3 linked regions of the Methylomonas sp. 11b genome follow. The protein of the gene in region 1 interacts with the protein of each later gene in a pairwise test. Links are inferred from orthologs where the notes say so. Each region holds a gene or a part of one and is shown in the gene's direction. Other genes may lie near its edges.

Evidence for each region.
Region 2: the proteins of METH11B_RS0123130 (region 1) and glnD interact in binary tests that used the Escherichia coli proteins (3 or more experiments, as listed by UniProt). The link is inferred for Methylomonas sp. 11b from one-to-one orthologs.
Region 3: the proteins of METH11B_RS0123130 (region 1) and glnL interact in binary tests that used the Escherichia coli proteins (3 or more experiments, as listed by UniProt). The link is inferred for Methylomonas sp. 11b from one-to-one orthologs.

Annotation. Positions count from the first base shown.
Region 1 is NZ_KI911557.1:4,810,886-4,817,198, forward strand. Bases 1,339-4,206 are described here. They hold METH11B_RS0123130 (P-II family nitrogen regulator), read left to right. Parts: upstream 1,339-2,537; coding sequence 2,538-2,876; downstream 2,877-4,206. Other genes in these bases: METH11B_RS0123125 (ammonium transporter), read left to right, coding at 1,339-2,356; METH11B_RS0123135 (ammonium transporter), read left to right, coding at 3,011-4,206. Also shown: METH11B_RS0123115 (porin), read right to left, coding at 1-183; METH11B_RS0123120 (P-II family nitrogen regulator), read left to right, coding at 592-930; more of METH11B_RS0123125, read left to right, coding at 953-1,338; more of METH11B_RS0123135, read left to right, coding at 4,207-4,303; METH11B_RS0123140 (inositol monophosphatase family protein), read left to right, coding at 4,389-5,153; METH11B_RS0123145 (glycosyltransferase), read right to left, coding at 5,132-6,313. UniProt on the Escherichia coli protein: P-II indirectly controls the transcription of the glutamine synthetase gene (glnA). P-II prevents NR-II-catalyzed conversion of NR-I to NR-I-phosphate, the transcriptional activator of GlnA. When P-II is uridylylated to P-II-UMP, these events are reversed.
Region 2 is NZ_KI911557.1:284,329-291,019, reverse strand. Bases 3,446-6,691 are described here. They hold glnD ([protein-PII] uridylyltransferase), read left to right. Parts: upstream 3,446-3,845; coding sequence 3,846-6,491; downstream 6,492-6,691. Other genes in these bases: METH11B_RS0101285 (FAD-dependent monooxygenase), read right to left, coding at 6,496-6,691; map (type I methionyl aminopeptidase), read left to right, coding at 3,446-3,849. Also shown: frr (ribosome recycling factor), read right to left, coding at 1-250; pyrH (UMP kinase), read right to left, coding at 255-974; tsf (translation elongation factor Ts), read right to left, coding at 1,059-1,937; rpsB (30S ribosomal protein S2), read right to left, coding at 2,060-2,803; more of map, read left to right, coding at 3,085-3,445.
Region 3 is NZ_KI911557.1:1,436,123-1,442,548, forward strand. The notes cover bases 2,417-5,397. They hold glnL (nitrogen regulation protein NR(II)), read left to right. Parts: upstream 2,417-3,369; coding sequence 3,370-4,425; downstream 4,426-5,397. Other genes in these bases: METH11B_RS0106640 (exodeoxyribonuclease III), read left to right, coding at 2,417-2,775; ntrC (nitrogen regulation protein NR(I)), read left to right, coding at 4,412-5,397. Also shown: METH11B_RS0106630 (ParB/RepB/Spo0J family partition protein), read left to right, coding at 1-680; METH11B_RS0106635 (alpha/beta hydrolase), read left to right, coding at 885-1,868; more of METH11B_RS0106640, read left to right, coding at 1,999-2,416; more of ntrC, read left to right, coding at 5,398-5,833; METH11B_RS0106655 (hypothetical protein), read left to right, coding at 6,011-6,426.

The DNA of each region.
Region 1 (6,313 bases):
GCCACCAATTTTAAGATTGTGATCCTTCATGAACTTGGCTTCGTTCGGATCAATGCCTGCTGCACCCAGTAGTCCGGATGCTTCTGTCCAGCTGTCCGCCATTGCGGAGGCACTGCAAATCACCATTAACCCGGCTAAGCAAGCGCGGCTGTGTGATTTTGTTAACGTTGTGTTGTTTCTCATGGTGGTTATCCCCTTGGTTCAGTGACTACTGAAGATTGTATAGCAGTTTTTAGGCCATATTCGATTTATTAAAAATCAACAAGATAGGCGGCATATGTAGACTAGTTCATGATTCGCAATGGTGCAAATTCTTTTTGTTGCACCAAAGTAATGCGGTGTTGCTATGTTGCGACAACGCCCCATTTATTCTTAAAGCAAACCACTGAAACTGGCAGATCAAGGCCTGTAGGGTGGTATTGAGTTGCAATGGTGCAATCCAAAAAGCGTTGCACTTCTTTGGTGCGATTCTGTTGTCCTTTTAATTGATGTGTTTAATAAATCTTTAAAAATCATGGGAATAAATAGTGGCATGCATCATGCTTTGCTTGTTTCGGGAATTTATTAACTCAAGCAAAGAGGTGTTGAACTATGAAACTGATAACAGCGGTGGTTAAGCCGTTTAAGCTAGACGACGTGCGTGAGGCGTTGTCGGATATCGGTGTATCTGGCGTGACGGTTACTGAAGTAAAAGGCTTTGGTCGGCAAAAGGGCCATACGGAACTGTATCGTGGTGCCGAATATGTGGTGGATTTTTTACCCAAAGCAAAAATCGAGGTAGCGGTTGCGGATGCTTTGCTTGAGCAAGCCGTCGAAGCGATTGTGAAAGTAGCCAATACCGGGAAGATCGGCGATGGCAAAATTTTTGTAACCGATCTGGAGCAGGTGGTTCGGATCAGAACCGGCGAATCCGGCGAAGAAGCTCTTTAATATCAAGATGGGGAAACCAACAATGAAATATTTAACAGGCATGGCGCTGTTCGCGCTGTTTGGACTCTCGGGCATGGCGTTTGCGGAAGAAGTGGCGGCACCGGCCGTACAAGCCACCGTTAACAAAGGCGATACCGCCTGGATGATAGTTGCCACCGTACTGGTTGCGTTAATGGTAATACCTGGCTTGGCCTTGTTCTACGGCGGTATGGTGCGAGCCAAAAACATGCTGTCTATCTTGATGCAGGTCTTTGTTATCTTTTCGTTGACGGCGATTATGTGGGCGACGTTCGGCTACAGCGTCGCGTTTACCGAGGGTAACGCCTTCTTCGGCGGTTTCAGCAAGGCATTTTTGAAGGGTATTACCCCGGATTCGATGGCGGCCACTTTCAGCAAGGGGGCTTATGTACCGGAGTTCATTTATGTAGCGTTCCAGCTGACATTCTCGGCTATCACGCCGGCCTTGATCATCGGCGCATTTGCCGAGCGGGTTAAATTTTCAGCGGTGCTGTTGTTTACCGTGATCTGGTTTAGCTTCTGCTACTTACCGATGGCGCATATGGTTTGGTACTGGGCAGGCCCTGATGCGTATACCGATGCTGCCGCAGCGGAAACAGCCGGTGCGACGGCGGGCTTTTTATTCCAAAAAGGCGCGTTGGATTTTGCCGGCGGCACCGTGGTACATATCAATGCCGGTATCGCTGGTTTGGTCGGTTGCTTAATGATAGGTAAGCGCATTGGTTATGGTAAAGAGTTTATCGCGCCGCACAGCGTGACGATGAACATGATAGGCGCGTCCTTGTTGTGGATAGGTTGGTTCGGTTTTAATGCAGGCTCCAACCTGGAAGCCAACGGTCTGGCGGCATTGGTTTTCCTCAACACATTGTTGGCGGCAGCGGCGGCAACCTTGGCCTGGATGGGCGCAGAATGGGCTGTGCGTGGTAAACCCAGCATGTTGGGCGCCACGTCAGGCGCGGTTGCCGGTTTAGTCGCGATAACTCCTGCTTGCGGCTGGTCAGGCCCGATGGGCGCTATCGGTTTAGGCTTGGTGGTCGGCGCAGTATGCTTCTGGTCAGTAACCTTTTTGAAACACGCGATGAACTATGACGATTCGCTGGATGCGTTTGGTGTGCACGGGGTAGGCGGTATCATCGGCGCCTTGGGTACTGCTGTGGTTGCCAGCCCTGCCTTGGGCGGTACCGGAGTATGGGATTACGTCACCAACGCGACCTTGCCTGACTACAGCGTGCTTACCCAGCTTGCCAGCCAAGCTTGGGGTGTAGGTATCGCCATCGTTTGGTCGGGTGTGGTGTCCTTCATTGCCTTCAAAATTGCCGATGTGGCTCTGGGTCTGCGGGTTAGCGAAGCGACTGAGCGTGAAGGTCTGGATGTCACCGAACACGGCGAAACCGCTTATCATGTTTAGGGTTGAAAGCTGCGGTTAACGCGAAAAGAAACGGGTGGTCGGCGATGGCTGCCCGTTTTTGTTATCATGAGGCACTACTTTGGTGCTTGTGCTCGGGTAAATTGTAGGTTCTACCGGAATTATTTATTATGGTGGCAACAGTGACGAAACAGCTTTTTAATCATTCGAATTTGGGGATAGCATGAAATTAATTACAGCGATTATCAAACCATTCAAGCTGGACGACGTCAGGGAAGCCTTGTCCGAGATCGGGGTGGCTGGTGTAACGGCAACCGAAGTTAAAGGTTTTGGCAGGCAAAAGGGCCACACCGAGTTGTATCGCGGCGCCGAGTACGTGGTGGATTTTCTGCCTAAGGTCAAGCTGGAAATCGCAGTGGCCGAACACGTTGTCGACCAAGCCGTGGAAACTATCGTCAAGGCCGCCAACACCGGCAAAATTGGCGACGGTAAAATTTTTGTGACCAACCTGGAACAGATCATTCGTATTAGAACCGGCGAGACCGGAGAAGATGCTATTTAAGTCTTCAAGACAAATATAAAAAACAGCGAAACATCAAAAATCGCCCTGGTCTGCGCGTTATCCGCAGACCAGGGCGATTTTGTTGTTTATAGACTGCTTAAAAATAACAACACACCATCATCTAGTGAAAGACAATGACAACAATAAAAAGAACGCTGATGCTGATGGCATACAGCTTGATGTTGCCCGAGCAGGCTTGGGCTGAAGGCATTAACCAAGCCAATACCGCTTGGGTTTTAACCTCCACCGCACTGGTTTTATTCATGACCATTCCGGGCCTATCGCTGTTTTACGGCGGTTTGGTCAGAAGCAAGAATGTGCTGTCGGTGCTTATGCAATGTTTTGCGATTACCTGTCTGGTATCGATATTGTGGCTGGCCGGCGTTTACAGCTTTGTGTTTACCGATGGCGGCAACTGGCAGCAGTTTTTGGGTGGCGGCAGCAAGATTTTTTTGCCGGAAATGAACACGCAAAACTTGATCGGCGATATTCCGGAAACCGTGTTTTTCATGTTTCAAATGACTTTCGCGATTATTACTCCGGCGTTGATCGTTGGCGCTTTTGCCGAGCGGATGAAGTTTTCGGCGATGCTTTGGTTTAGCGGGCTGTGGTTAATCGTGGTGTACATGCCGATTTGTCACTGGATTTGGGGCAACGGCTGGCTGGCGGCCTTGGGTGCCAAGGATTTTGCCGGTGGGATTGTGATTCACGTCAATGCCGGAGTGGCTTCTCTGGTGGCGGCCTTAGTCTTGGGGCGTCGTAAAGGCTTTCCCACCGTGGCGATGCCTCCGCACAATATGACCATGGTGGTCACGGGCGCCGGTATGCTCTGGTTCGGCTGGTTCGGCTTCAACGGTGGTAGCGCGTTAAAAGCCGACGGCAGTGCCGGGATGGCGATTGCCGTCACGCATATCGCCGCCGCCGCTGGCGCGTTGACCTGGATGACGATTGAATGGTTGCGTTTCAGCAAGCCGAGTGTGCTGGGTATCGTCACCGGTATGGTAGCCGGCTTGGGTACCATCACCCCGGCCTCTGGATTTGTCGGGCCGATTGGCGGGCTGATTATTGGTATAGTGGCAGGCATAGTGTGTTTTTATGCCACGCAATTCGTCAAACGCCGGTTAAAAATCGACGATTCCTTGGATGTATTTCCGGTACATGGGGTTGGCGGTTGCGTCGGCTCGATTTTAACCGGCGTATTCGCTGCTGAAAGTTTCGGCGGCTTGGGATTAAACGGTGTGACAATCGCCGAGCAAGTCGGCGTACAAGCGCTAGCGGTTTTGGTGACGGCGGCCTGGAGTGCTTTATTCAGCTATGTTTTGTTGAAATTCATCGACGTGTTCATCGGTTTGCGCGTCAGCGAAGATGAGGAGCAGCAAGGTTTGGACATCGTGCTGCACGAAGAAACCGGCTACCACAATCTGTAACCATTAGCGGTTAAAATCCAGGCTTTTCATAGCGGGCAGGGCGGGTAGCCGTATTGCCCGCATCCCTAACAAAATCAGGAAAATCATGCCCATCACTCTGGAAGTTTTAGAAACCATCGTACGCGCGGCCGGCGAAGTGGCGATGCGCTATTTCAACGATTTAGATTCTCTGGCGATTAACAAAAAAAGCGCTCGCGATTTGGTGACCGATGCCGATGTCGCGGTGGAAAATTACCTGAAACAAGCGCTCGGCGCGCAGTGTCCCGAGTACGGTTTTTGGGGCGAGGAAAGCGGCCAAACCGCTAATCAAACCAGTCGTTGGATCGTCGATCCGATTGACGGCACCCATTCTTTCTCGAAAGGCCAATATTTTTGGGGTATCAGCGTTGCGTTGGAAATCGACGGTGAATTGATGATGGGGGCTGTTTACGGCCCGGCGTTGGACGATTATTACTGCGCGGAAAAAGGCAAGGGCGCCTGGAAAAACGGCAAGCCTATCAGGGTTTCTGATGAAACCAATCTGGCCAGCAGCATGGTGTCCACCGGGTTTGCCTGCCTGCGCCAGTATTTGGAAGACAACAACCTGCCGCGATTCGCTCGTATCGCTCAGGCCACAACCGGTCAACGCCGTTTGGGTTCGGCTGCGCTGGATTTATGTACGGTTGCGGATGGCCAGGTCGATGCTTTTTGGGAACAGGAACTGAATCTTTATGACATTGCCGCGGGTGTGTTGATAGCCAAAGAAGCCGGCGCAACGATCACCGACTTTAAAGGCAATCCCGGTGTATTTCCAAAGCAGGTCTTTGCCACAAACGGCAAGATTCTCGATCAGTTATTGCCTTTGATGTAAGCGTTTTTCATCAACATCTCACAACGTTTGGCAATATCGATAGCTTGTTGTGAGGAAGAAAAGCTGGCGTATTTTTCCGCAAACTGTCGGGCGGCCTGTGTGTGTTTCGAATTACGCAATAGCTCAGTCAACGTTGCCTTGTAGTTGGGGTTTTTGCTTTCTGCGGTGATGTAATTGCCCGCGCCGAGAGCAGCGAGGTTTTGAGCGCTGATCAGTTGTTCGAGCTGAAATGGCAATGCCAGCAAGGGTTTGCCAGACAGTAAAAATGCCGACAATGTCGCCACACCGCCATGGCAAATAGCCAAATCGCATTGTTTGGCAGCCGCCGAGATTATTACCGGCTGCGGAGTGATGTGTAGATTGGCGCTGCTGTTTTTCTCTATAAATGCGGGCGTTGTGCCGGGGATATGCACCAATATTGACCAAGGCGACGCGCGTAATTGTTTTAGCAATATCTCCAGGCCGGGATATTCGGGGCGCAAATAGGCGAATATTTTTTCGGTTCCGACGCTCGGCCAGATCGGCTCAATACCGGTGGTTTGCAAAAGGGTTGGTCCCCAATAGTTTGCGCTGCGGTATTGCCGATAATGGTCCAGCTCTGGAAACGTGCAGATAAAGTCTTCAGCAAACTCGAATAAGTCCGCCAAAATCCTTAATGGTGGCGTATTCAGACGCGCTAAAACCGAGTTTGTCGTGCTTAACACCTGGCTTTCGATAGTGCTTAAGACCTTATCGCCAACTCGCAACCAGGGACGGATATTGGGCATGGGACTTAAGCGCGGCGGCGAGAAAAAGCCGGTGCCGAACCCAGCTCTTGGGATGTTTAATTCGCGCGCCGCGAGCAATGCAGTCGGCGCATGGTCGAATATGATCAGGTTGGGGGCTAGATGCCGATATAAGGATTGCCAAGCTTTTGCTCGGGTAAACAGGCCGGTTTCATCGGTAAATCCGACATTCTGTAAAACTCCCGGGTAACTGGAGGCGGGTGGTTGCACTCGACCGTCGGGCCAGCGTATCGGGGCCTGTAGATAACAAAAGTGATCTTCAGCTAACAAAGTTTCGGCGTATTCCAAATCTTTCAGCACGAATATTACTTCGTGTCCGAGTGATTTAAGTTGTCGGGCTACCGGAAGGAATGCGGCGGTATGACCGTAGCCGGC
Region 2 (6,691 bases), 4.5 Mb from region 1 along the record:
ACATAATGGCTTTTTCGATAGCCTGGATCATGCTTTTTTCCCAAGGCACGACTTTCAAAGTACGCGCGTCCTCGACGGACACATTAGCAACCTGAGATAAAGGTGATTCATTGCCGTAATAAGTCACACTGATTTGATCCAGCAAACTGGGATGGGCGCGCCCGGTTCTAATTTTGGTAAATGCTTTTTGCAAGGACTCGATGCTTTTCACCATACGTGATGCGGCATCTTGTTGAATATCGCTGATCATTTTGTTAGTTCCTCTCGATTAGGGAGCCTATATCTTCACCGCGCATCAAGCGCATGATCGCTCCCGGCTCAAATACATTCATTACCCGCATAGGCAGATTATTGTCCCGGCACAAGACCAAGGCCGTGGTGTCCATGACATTCAAGCGCTGGTCGATGGCTTCGTCATAGGTCAGACGAGGATAGAATACTGCGTCCGCGACTTTATTCGGGTCCGCCGAATAAACGCCTTTAACTTTCGTCGCTTTAATCATCAACTCGGCATCTATCTCTATGGCGCGTAAACTGGCGGCGGTATCAGTAGTGAAAAACGGATTGCCCGTGCCGGCAGCGAAAATAGCCACTCTACCTTTTTCCAAATGCCTGACGGCCCGGCGACGGATATAGTCTTCGCACACCTGATTGATTTTCAGGGCAGTCATCACCCTAACAGGCTGCCCGAGATACTCCAGCGCATCCTGCATGGCCAAAGCATTAATGACCGTTGCCAGCATGCCCATTTGATCGCCGGTGACCCGATTCAGGCCTTCAGATGCTTTCTCGCCGCCGCGCAAAATATTGCCGCCACCGATGACCAAGCCGACCTGGATACCTGCATCGCACAAGTCTTTCACTTCCTGAGCCAAGCGTTGCACTATATCGGGATCGATACTGCCGCCGCGTTCGCTCGCCAGTGCTTCGCCGCTCAATTTAAGTAAAATTCTCTGACAAATCAATTGACTCATAATCAAATATCCACCGTAAACATGGGTTAAAAGCAACGAACTAATATAAATAAACCCGGCGAACCGGGTTTTATTAGGAGGCGTTTAGCCTCTAACTTGTGCCATAACTTCGGCGGCAAAATCTTCTTCTTTTTTCTCGATGCCTTCGCCCACTTCGAAACGAGCAAAACGCACTACAGCGTTGCCTTTAGATGCCAGCAATTTACCAACGGTAACGCTGTCGTCTTTGATGAAAGGCTGACCCAACAACGTGACTTCCGCCAGAAATTTATTGATACGACCGCCGATCATTTTTTCAACGATCTCGGCAGGCTTGCCACTTTCCAGTGCTTGCGCAGCAAAAATTTCTTTTTCCTTGGCAATGACATCGGCCGATACTTGATCATCCGACACATATTCAGGCTTGGCAGCAGCAACATGCATCGCCACGTCTTTACCCAAAGCTGGATCGTTTTTGGTCAATTCGACGATAACGCCGATTTTACTGCCGTGCAGGTAAGCTGCCTGACCACCATCAGTGGTGGTGAATTTAACGAAACGGCGCACAGTAATGTTTTCGCCGATTTTAGCAATCAACGCACGACGAGTATCGTCTACGCTGACGCCAGTGCTCAGTAACATGGCTTGTAACTCTTCGTCGCTATTGACATTCGCATTCAACAAGCTGTTGACGACATCATTAGCAAAACCAATAAAATCATCGCCTTTGGCAACGAAATCGGTTTCGCAGTTAACGTCTACCATAACAACGGTTTTAGCGTCGTCAGAAACTTTAACACCAATAATGCCTTCCGCCGCGATACGGCCGGATTTTTTATCGGCTTTTGCAAGACCGGCTTTACGCATGTTTTCAATGGCCAGTTCCATATCGCCATTGGCTTCAACCAGGGCTTTCTTGCACTCCATCATGCCTGAGCCGGTACGCTCACGCAATTCCTTGACCATCGCCGCACTAATACTCATCATTTTTTCCTCAAATTTTATTAACTAAAAAAACGCCTCACAAAGGAGGCGTTTAAAAGACAGTCTGTTCTGAATACCAGATTCAGCGGCGCTCAACCGCTTTGGCCGAGCGCGTTTAAAACTTACGCTTCCGTTACGACTTCTTCTACAAAATCGTCGGCTTTGGCTGAAGCATCCATACGCAAGGCTTTCGCTTCCAACACGGAGGCTGAAGCGCTTTGGCAATACAAAGTCACTGCGCGGATAGAATCGTCATTACCTGGGATGACATAATCAATTTTTTCGGGCGAGTTATTGGAGTCAACCACGCCAACCACCGGGATGCCTAATTTTTTGGCTTCCATAATGGCATTTTTTTCATAACCTACGTCCAGAACGAAAATAGCGTCGGGTGTGCCGCGCATATCTTTGATACCGCCCAGGCTGCGCTCAAGCTTTTCCAATTCGCGCTCCATGCCCAAAGCTTCTTTTTTGCTGAAACGTTGGTACAAGGTGCCATCGGCTTTCATCGCTTCCAGTTCTTTCAAACGGTTGATGGATTTTTTGATGGTTTTGAAGTTGGTCAACATGCCGCCCAACCAACGATGGTTGACGTAGGGCATGCCACAACGTTTTGCTTCTTCCGCCACGACTTTACGCGCCGCTTTTTTGGTACCAACAAACAGAATGGTACCTTTGTTGGCGGTCATTTGACCAAGATAGTTCATCGCATCGTTAAACAAAGGAAGCGTTTGTTCCAAATCGATGATATGAATTTTGTTACGGGCTCCAAACAAGTAGGAAGCCATTTTCGGGTTCCAGTAACGGGTTTGATGTCCAAAGTGAACACCCGCTTCCAGCATTTGACGCATTGACACTGCTGCCATTTAGTTCTCCTAAAATTGCCGAATAATTCGGCGTTGGGTTACGCCTCCACCCGCCCCGATCAGTGACCGAAAATCTGCAATAGACTTTCAGCACCCCACCGACCGTGTCGACAAGTGTGAGTATTGGTTACATAGTGAACTTGCCTTTATACCATGATTAGAATTTCACAACAACTTCAACTCTGATAGACTCCTGTCGGCGTTTGCCTGCGAAAGCATCTTGATTGGATAGCAAAAACGGGCCCGCACTCGCTTTTATCCCAATAATTAGCCACCTGCCGATGACTATTACCATAAAAACCGCTGAAGAAATCGACAAGATGCGCGTTGCCGGAAAACTGGCCGCAGAAGTACTTGAAATGATCGCCCCCTACGTCGTTGCCGGGATATCCACCGAAGAGCTTGACCAAATTTGCCACAATTACATCGTCGATGTGCAACACGCTATTCCCGCGCCTTTAAATTATCGCGGCTTCCCTAAATCGATTTGCACATCCATCAATCAACAAATTTGCCACGGCATTCCCAGCGAGAAAAAACTGAAGAACGGCGACATCGTCAACATCGATATCACGGTGATTAAAGACGGTTACCACGGCGACACGAGCAAAATGTTTTGCATCGGCGATGTCAGCCCACACGCCAAACGCTTGGTAGATATCACCCGCGAATGCCTGTTTTTGGGGATAGCGGAAGTCAAGCCCGGCGCCCGCCTCGGCGACATAGGCCACGCCATTCAAAAGCACGCCGAAAACAATCGCTATTCCATCGTCAGAGAGTTCTGTGGTCACGGCATAGGCAAAAAGTTTCACGAAGATCCACACGTGATGCATTTCGGCAAACGCGGTGAAGGCGAGATAATCGAACCAGGCATGATTTTTACGATAGAGCCCATGCTCAATCAAGGCAAACGCCATATGAAAATCCTCGCCGACGGCTGGACTGCAGTGACCAAAGACCGTAGTTTGTCCGCACAATGGGAACACACGATTTTGGTGACCGATACCGGCTACGAGATTTTGACGCTGAGACAGGAAGAGCTGTGAGCCAAGCGCTGTTCACCGAGAATGATTTTCTCAACTGTTTCGCGGGCGACAATCCGGTCGCCAAATTCAAAAATGCGATTAACGAGGAAAATGCGCAGTTAAAAATGCGCTTTAACCCGGACCAGGCGACGGTCGGCCTGCTGACCGAGAAAGCTCGGTTCATCGACAATCTATTGACCGCCTGTTGGCTGCATTTCCTCGACGCAGCCGCCAGCTGCCACAGCCTGATCGCGACCGGCGGGTACGGCAGAGGCGAATTGTTTCCTTACTCGGATATCGATATTTTGGTGTTGCTCGGCGCAGCCAACCCGATAGACTATCAACAGCAAGTATCCGGTTTTTGTAACTTCCTATGGGATATTGGCTTAAAACCAGGACTTAGTACGCGTAGCGTAACAGAGTGCCTGGCTGTTGCCGAGGACGACCAAACCGTATTTACCAACCTGCTGGAAATGCGCCTGATTACCGGCAACTCCGAACTATTTAGCGATTTAAAACACCAGGTAAATTCCGAAACACTCTGGCCATCGGAACAATTTTTTCCAGCCAAAATGGCTGAACAACAAAAGCGTTACAGCAAGTTCCACGACACCGCTTACAACCTGGAACCGAACATCAAGGAAGGTCCGGGCGGACTCCGCGACTTGCAGGTAATCAGCTGGGTATTCAAACGCCATTACAACGCATCGTCTCTCCGAGAGTTAATCAAGTACGGTTTTTTACCGAAATCGGAATACGACAACCTCATTACCGCTCGCGACATCCTCTGGCGCCTGCGCTTTGCACTACACAATCTGACCAACCGCTGCGAAGACCGCTTGGTGTTCGACTACCAACGCGAGTTAGCCAGCCAGTTCGGCTACATCGATAAGAACGAGCAACCGGATGTCGAGCAATTCATGCAGTTTTACTTCAAAACTGTCGTGGATATCGAGCGTCTGAACGAAATGCTGTTACAACTGCTGAACGAGAGACTGATCAGCAATAAGGAAAGCCTGGCCCCAATCCCTATCACCGCCAATTTTTCCTCGATTGATGGCTATCTGGAAGTCAGCCACAAAGACGTATTTCAAAAACAACCGCTGGCTTTGCTGGAAATTTTTTTAATCTTGCAACAATCGCCCTCTTTGAAGGGAATTCGTGCCAGCACCATCCGTTTGATTCGCAAAAATCTGCACCTGATCAATGCCGACTTCCGCGCCAATAAACAGGCCAACCGCCTGTTCATGGATATTCTCAGACAGCCTCGAGGCATTACCAGCCAACTCAAGCGAATGAACCGCTACGGCGTACTCGCCGCCTATTTGCCGGATTTCGCCAATATCGTGGCGCGCATGCAGTACGACCTATTCCACATCTATACCGTAGACGAGCACACTCTGTTTGTTATTCGTAATTTGCGGCGCTTCTCGCTGGCCAAACACAATAAGGAGTTGCCGTTTTGCAATAATATTTTTTTACTGATTTCAAAGCCTGACATTTTGTACATTGCCGCCATGTTTCACGACATAGCTAAAGGCAGGGGCGGGGATCATTCCACGCTAGGCGAAACCATCGCCAACAATTTTTGCCAGCAGCACGAATTATCAAGCCACGACACCAAGTTGATCACTTGGCTGGTTCGTCAGCATTTGCTGATGTCGATGACTGCACAACGCAAGGACATCAGCGACCCGGACGTCATCCACACCTTCGCCCAGGAAGTCGGCAGTATAGAGCGGCTAAATTATTTATATCTGCTAACAGTGGCAGACATTCGCGCCACAAATCCTAGCCTGTGGAATGCCTGGAAAGATGTATTGCTGAAAGATTTGTATATTTCCACCCACCAAGCCTTGCATCGCGGACTACAAAATCCGATGGTCCGATCTGAACGGGTACAGGAAAACAAAAAAGAAGCGCGCGACGAGCTTTTGAAACTGGGCATATCCAAAACCAATATTACACAGTCTTGGCAGCATCTCAGTGACGACTATTTTCTGCGCTATTCTGCGGACGAAATAGCCTGGCACACAATTGCGATCGCGGCCTGCCAGGAAAGCGAACTGCCGCTGGTGCTATTGCGGCCGCAAACCCAGCGCGGCAGCGCGGAGATTTTCGTTTACACCCGTAACGAAGCGCAAATTTTTTCAATTTCGACCGCCACCCTGGACCACCTGGGCTTAACGATTCTGGATGCCAGAATCATTACCACTGCCGATCAGTACGTCTTGAACAGTTTTCAGGTGCTGGAACAATCCGGCGAAGCCATTAACGACTTGTATCGCGAGGTGCACATCTGCACCTCGCTACGCCAAGGTTTGATTGCCAAAAAGGTTAAAGCCTCAAAGAATATCCACAAGCAATCCCGTCAGGCCCGGCACTTTCCGATTGAAACCAGTATCACCTTTCTGGAAGATCCATCGCACAAACACACCGTGATCGAATTAGTTACCACGGATCGCGCCGGTTTGCTGTCTACCATAGGCAAGGCGTTTACGGAGTTGGACATCCAATTGCACGATGCAAAAATCACCACGATAGGCAGTCGCGCGGAAGACATGTTCTACATCAGCGACCAGCAGTCAATGCCTATCACAGACGAGGACAAAAAAGCCCAAATACGCACCACCATGTTGCGATATTTGAGCCTGAAAAGCTAAAGCCTTATCTAGCTAACAAACGTTCGCCGCGAGCTAATTTCGGCAGACGACCTTCCAACCCCATCGCAGCCTTCATCGCTTTGTTGCGGGCGGGAGTGATGCGTTGGGCCAAACCCAGACCAAGATTTCTTAGCAGTTTAATCGGCAAAATGTCGTTACTAAATGACCGATAAAACACATCCATTAAGGTCATCATTTTC
Region 3 (6,426 bases), 3.4 Mb from region 1 along the record:
TCGTGGTCAATGGCCTGTTCGAGCCACTGGTGGTTTGGGAGCGTAACAACCGCGAATATTATCTGGTCGGCGGCTTTCATCGCATGGAGGCCATTCAAGGCATCCGCCGCGCCAATCCCGGCTATTTCGATAGAGTGGACGTCAGAATCGTCACCGGCGACCCGGATGAAATCAAGGCGCTGAATCTAAAACTGAATTCCGACCGCGTCGACACCCGCATCACCGATTATTTCCAGACCGTGATTTACTTGAACAATGCCAACTGGTCCAGAGAGCGCATCGCCGAATTCTTCGACAAAAGCATCAGCTGGATCGACGACATCATTCGCTACGCCCCGCTGACCACGGAAGCAATGCGCGAAAAACTGGCCGGCGGCGAGTTGTCCTGGGCCAGGGCACGCGACATCTTGCGTAAAGCCTTAAACGCACCGCCCGGCAACGAAAAAGACATTATCGAAAGCGAACTGTCCCGACCCGCGCAGCCCGTTGCCAAACCCCTACCCTTCCATACAACGATCAAACGTTTATCCAGCTCGGTTAAAGCCGATCCCAAACGCACGTTTAAAGTCAGCACCCAGGATATTTACGCCTTGGTGCTGACCTTGCGCGGCAAAAACGTCGATCAGGAGGCCATCGAACGGGTGCGTAAAGCCTTTCCTATTTTGTGGGACGATGAATAGTTCGATAACCGGAAACTAGCCATTCCTGAATTGTCATAAAACCATTCGCCCGCGTCAGCTAAGATAAGTTTGACTGGAACAATCCTCCGCTTAGCGAATCATAAGCGGGGGAAACTTTGGGAAATTCAATGCTGAAATAATGTGTTAGCAATGAAAAATCTTATTTTGAAAATAGTGAACGCTCGCAAACCGTATCGGAAACGCATGCCGCCGTTGGCTGGCGTATTGCTGCTCTCGCTGAGCGGCTGTATGCCGATGAGCTATCCACCCGGCGCTAAGACCAATACCGCGCAGCTGGGCGAGAATACTTTTCTAACCGAAGACGGCGCCAGTCTACCGCTACGCCGCTGGCTGCCCGACACCGAACCCAATGCAGTGATCATCGCGCTGCACGGCTTTAACGATTACAGCCACTTCTTCGATGCGCCGGGCAACTATTTCAGCAAACTCGGCATCGCCTGTTTCGCTTACGACCAACGCGGTTTTGGCGCAGCACCACAGCGCGGCTTGTGGGCGGGCAGCGAGGCTTACGCACAGGATTTAAAACAATTAACCCGCCTGCTGAAACAGCGCTACCCGAACAAACCACTTTACCTACTGGGCGAAAGCATGGGCGGCGCGATTGTGATTACCGCCGTACAGCAGGACGATATGCCGGATGTGGCCGGCATCATCCTCGCCGCGCCGGCGCTATGGGCCAGGTCGACCATGCCTTGGTATCAAACCAGTTTGTTATGGACGCTGGCGCATAGTCTACCCTGGCTAACCTTGACCGGTAGCGGGCTGGAGATCATGCCGTCGGATAATATCGACATGCTGCGGGCGATGGGCCGCGATCCGATGGTGATCAAGGCCACCCGCGTGGAAACGGTATACGGCTTAACCAACCTGATGGACGCCGCGTTCGACAGCGCCGGCTCGCTTCGGGCGCATACGCTAATGCTGTACGGCGAGAAAGACGAAGTCATCCCCAAGGAACCCACCTACGCTTTCTTGCAACAAATGCTGAACACCACCGATACAGCGGAAAAAACCGTGGCTATTTACCAGAACGGTTACCACATGCTGCTCCGCGATCTGCAAGCCCCTACCGCCTGGCAAGACATCGTCGCCTGGATTAAATCCGGCCCGAACCAGCTGCCTTCCGGTGCGGATAGCCGCGCCCGGCAATTGTTGAGTAAGGGCTAAAGCCTTTTTACCGGCAGACGCGCGCGGAGTGTGTCGGCCAAAAGTCAGTAAGCGCTTTTGGGGCGATGGCATCGAAACTGTTAAACTGCGACGCAGTTTATTAACCTAACCCTTAGATCCCCCACTATCCATGCTCCGCATCATCTCCGTCAATCTAAACGGCATTCGTTCGGCAACCAGAAAAGGTTTTTACGACTGGTTAGACACCCAAAATCCAGACTTCGTCTGCCTACAGGAACTCAAAGCCCAGGCCAGCGATATGACAGCCGAGATGCTGGCTCCGAAAGGTCTACACGGTTATTTTCATTATGCTGAAAAGAAAGGCTACAGCGGCGTAGGCATCTACAGCAAACAGCCGGCAGATGCAGTAATAGCAGGCTTAGGGCATGCCGACATCGATAGCGAGGGCCGCTATCTGGAAGTGCAAGTCGGTAATCTATCGGTCATTTCCCTATACCTACCGTCCGGCTCCAGCAGCGAGGAGCGGCAAACTGTCAAATACAGCGTGATGGAGCGCTTCAACCCGCATCTTGCCGAACTGAAAGCCAGCGGTCGGGAAGTAGTAATTTGCGGTGACTGGAATATCGCCCACAAAGAAGCCGATTTGAAAAACTGGCGCGGCAATCAGAAAAACTCCGGTTTTTTACCGGCGGAAAGGGCCTGGATGACCCAAGTTTACGATGAGTTGGGCTGGGTGGACGTCTATCGCCGTCTGCATCCAGACGCTACCGACACCTGCTACACCTGGTGGAGCAATCGCGGCCAGGCTTGGGCCAAGAATGTCGGTTGGCGCATCGATTATCAAGTCGCCACGCCGGGCATTGCCAGCCGAGCGCAGTCAACCAGCATTTTTAAAGAGCAACGCTTCAGCGACCATGCGCCGTTGATCGTCGATTACGCTGACTAGTCGCCAATCGACAAGTGCACCGAATTAGCGACACAGCTGTTCGATTGACGCACCAGCCTGGTTACTCGTGCTGACAGGCGCACCAATTCAGATCAAAGTTTGTCATCGACAGGGAAATACCCTATAAAAAATCTTATCACCCAAGCGCCCCAACCGGTTTATTAACCAGCTCCCTCAACCCATGGTGCGGTCATTTCCGCAGACACAGGGGCCAGCATACTTGATGCAAACGGCTAGACTTGACCGCTATCACCCCGTAACTTCGCTTGACTCAATTTAAACTCACTAGCACCAATATGGTGCATACATATAGCGCACAGCCGAGCATCCGAGTTTGCTGATAGGCTTCTCAAACATTTTTGCCGCCGTGATGGATATTGATCCTATACCAGCGCATAAGGCTTAAAGCCGGGATAGTGATAAAAACCCCAGCCCTAGCCCACCTTTGCACTAACATGAGCCATCAATTCGGGCGAACGCACTAATATTGTGCATTCGAGCTGTTTTTTACCCGGTAAATGGGCCGATAAGGCAACTTTAGGCTTGGCGTACAAATTGCTTATTCACTATAACCCTTAAAACTTAAATTAACCCGTGCACAAAAAGATACTGGATCACTTAAACGAAGCAATCCTGCTGTTTGACAAGGACTTGCGCCTGACCTATATCAATCCCGCCGGCGAGATGCTGCTTGCCGACAGCGCTAAACATTTGCTTGGCCAAACGGCGCACAAACTATTCAAAACCGCGCATAACACCCTATTTAACGATTTGCTGCCGCGTTTGTATTTGCTGGAGCCGCTGGTCGATAGAGAATTAATCCTAGAGCGGCTAAGTCAATCGATTACGGTTAACCTAAGCGCCACACCGTTGCTCGAGGATGGAAAATTAAGCGAAATCCTGATCGAACTGCAACAAGTAGACCGGCATTTACGCATTACCAAGGAAGAACAATTGCTGGCCCAACAAAACACCAGCCGCATGCTGGTGCGCGGCTTGGCGCATGAAATCAAGAATCCGCTGGGCGGTTTGCGCGGCGCGGCGCAATTGCTGGACCTGGAACTGCAAGATCCTGAATTAAAGGAATATACGCAAATCATTATCGCCGAGTCCGACCGCTTGCAGGATCTAATGGACAAAATGCTCGGCCCCAACAAACCCGCGCATAAAAGCCAGCTGAATATTCACGAAGTACTGGAACGCGTCCGACATCTGGTCACGGTAGAAGCCGCCCACGGCATTATGCTGCATACCAATTACGACCCGAGCATCCCGGAGATTTTCGCCGACAAAAACCAGCTGATCCAGGCCATTCTGAATATCGTCCGCAATGCTGTGCAAGCCGTGCAGAACCACGGTGTGATTACCATGAAAACCCGGGTGCAACGGCATATGACCATAGGGCGCAAACGCTACAAGCTGACCGTCAAAATCGACATTATCGATAACGGCCCGGGTATCAAACCCGAGCTGATGGGACAGATTTTTTATCCAATGATTACCGGCCGTGCCGAGGGCACCGGACTTGGCCTATCTATTGCGCAATCTTTGATCAACCAGCATAACGGCTTGATTGAATGCGAAAGCGAGCCGGGCAACACCGTATTTTCCATCTACCTACCTTTGGAGACGAATCATGCAAATACCTGACAAGGTCTGGATTGTCGATGATGACAAATCCATCCGCTGGGTACTTGAAAAAGCCTTGCAAAAAGCCGGCGTGCATACGCAAAGCTTCGCCAGCGCCAACGAATTGTTGAAATCACTACCTGGCGGGCTACCGCAAGTATTGATCACCGATATTCGCATGCCGGGCATGGACGGCTTCGAGTTGTTGCGGAACATTCAAAACAGTTATCCGGATTTACCGGTGATCGTGATGACCGCTCATTCCGACCTGGAAAGCGCGGTGTCGGCGTTTCACGGCGGGGCGTTCGAATACCTGCCTAAACCCTTCGATGTCACCGAAGTCGTCGAAACCGTACAACGCGCCTGCGCTCACAGCAAACAACGGCAAAGCGACATTGTGCAAGCCCCGCCGACCGTGGAGGAAACTCCGGAAATCATCGGCGAAGCGCCGGCCATGCAAGAAGTGTTTCGGGCGATAGGCCGTCTGGCGCGCTCGCACATCACCGTACTGATTAACGGCGAATCCGGCACAGGTAAGGAACTGGTCGCCAAGGCCCTGCATCGCCACAGTCCGCGCGCCGAGCAACCGTTCATAGCCCTGAATATGGCGGCCATTCCTAAAGACTTGATGGAATCCGAACTATTCGGCCATGAAAAAGGTGCGTTTACCGGTGCCCAAGCCCGGCGTATCGGTCGATTCGAACAAGCCAACAACGGCACATTGTTTCTGGATGAAATCGGCGACATGCCCGCCGAATTGCAAACCCGCTTGCTGCGGGTACTGGCGGACAATGAGTTTTATCCCGTAGGTGCTCACACCTCGGTAAGAGTGAACGTGCGCATCATCGCCGCCACCCACCAGGACCTGGAAGCGCTGGTGGCCCAGGGCCGGTTTCGGGAAGACTTGTTTCACCGACTGAACGTGATTCGGATTCATATTCCGCCATTGCGCGAACGCAGGCAGGATATAGGCTTGTTGATGCGGCATTATCTGTATCAAAGCGCGAAGGAACTGAATACCGAGATCAAACTGTTAAAGCCGGAAACCGAGGCATTTTTAAGCGGTTTGAAGTGGCCTGGTAATGTGCGGCAACTGGAAAATATCTGCCGCTGGCTGACGGTGATGGCCTCCGGCCGGGAAATTCATCTGGAAGATTTACCGCCGGAACTGACCCACAATAGCGGCGATTCCGCATCCGGCGAAACAACACCGGGAGATTGGGAAAGCCAGTTTAAAAACTGGGTCAAGCAACAATTAACGACCGGCAAAGTGGACATCGCCAAACAGGCTATTCCCACCTTAGAAACTCTGTTGATTGAAGCGGCTTTGAATCATACGCATGGTCGCAAACACGAAGCAGCACTGTTGCTGGGCTATGGTCGTAATACCTTGACCCGCAAAATCAAGGAGCTAGATATTAAAGAATAAGCGCCCCCGCTGCCGGGAAACCGCCATTTCCTGCACAGCGGGGCGTCCTCGATAGCCGTTTGCTGAGGCATTTTGGCCGGCAAAAACCGGCAGGTTTTTTTATCCGTTTAAATGCCTTCGGTGTATACTCCCGCCGTCTGATTAACCTCAATAACAAGCAGAGAAGGTTTATATCTAATGGCGGATAAAACGGTAAGTAAACACCTGACCAATCTTGAAAGACAGTTCGCGGCGAACGATCCGGTTTTGCAAAAAACCGCCAAGATATTTCAGGATCTCGATGAAATCGAGTTTGAACTGGGTTTGATCGATAACGACGAGACTACCGCGCGCAAAACCAGTTGGTGGCCAATTGTCAGCACCTTGGGCGGTTACTCACCAGCCAAATCAGACTTTGTCAATCGCTACCTGGGCGTACAACTGCACACCGCCCGCCATAAATTCACCGTACTGCAATATACACCGCAAACCAATACCGCTACCCTACCCGGTACCGCATTGGACGCCGACCACCGCTTGCCGTTTTATCAAATCAGCCGTCAAATCGATTTGGCCGCCAACGGCGAAGGCAGCAAACTTAACGGTTATCTGGA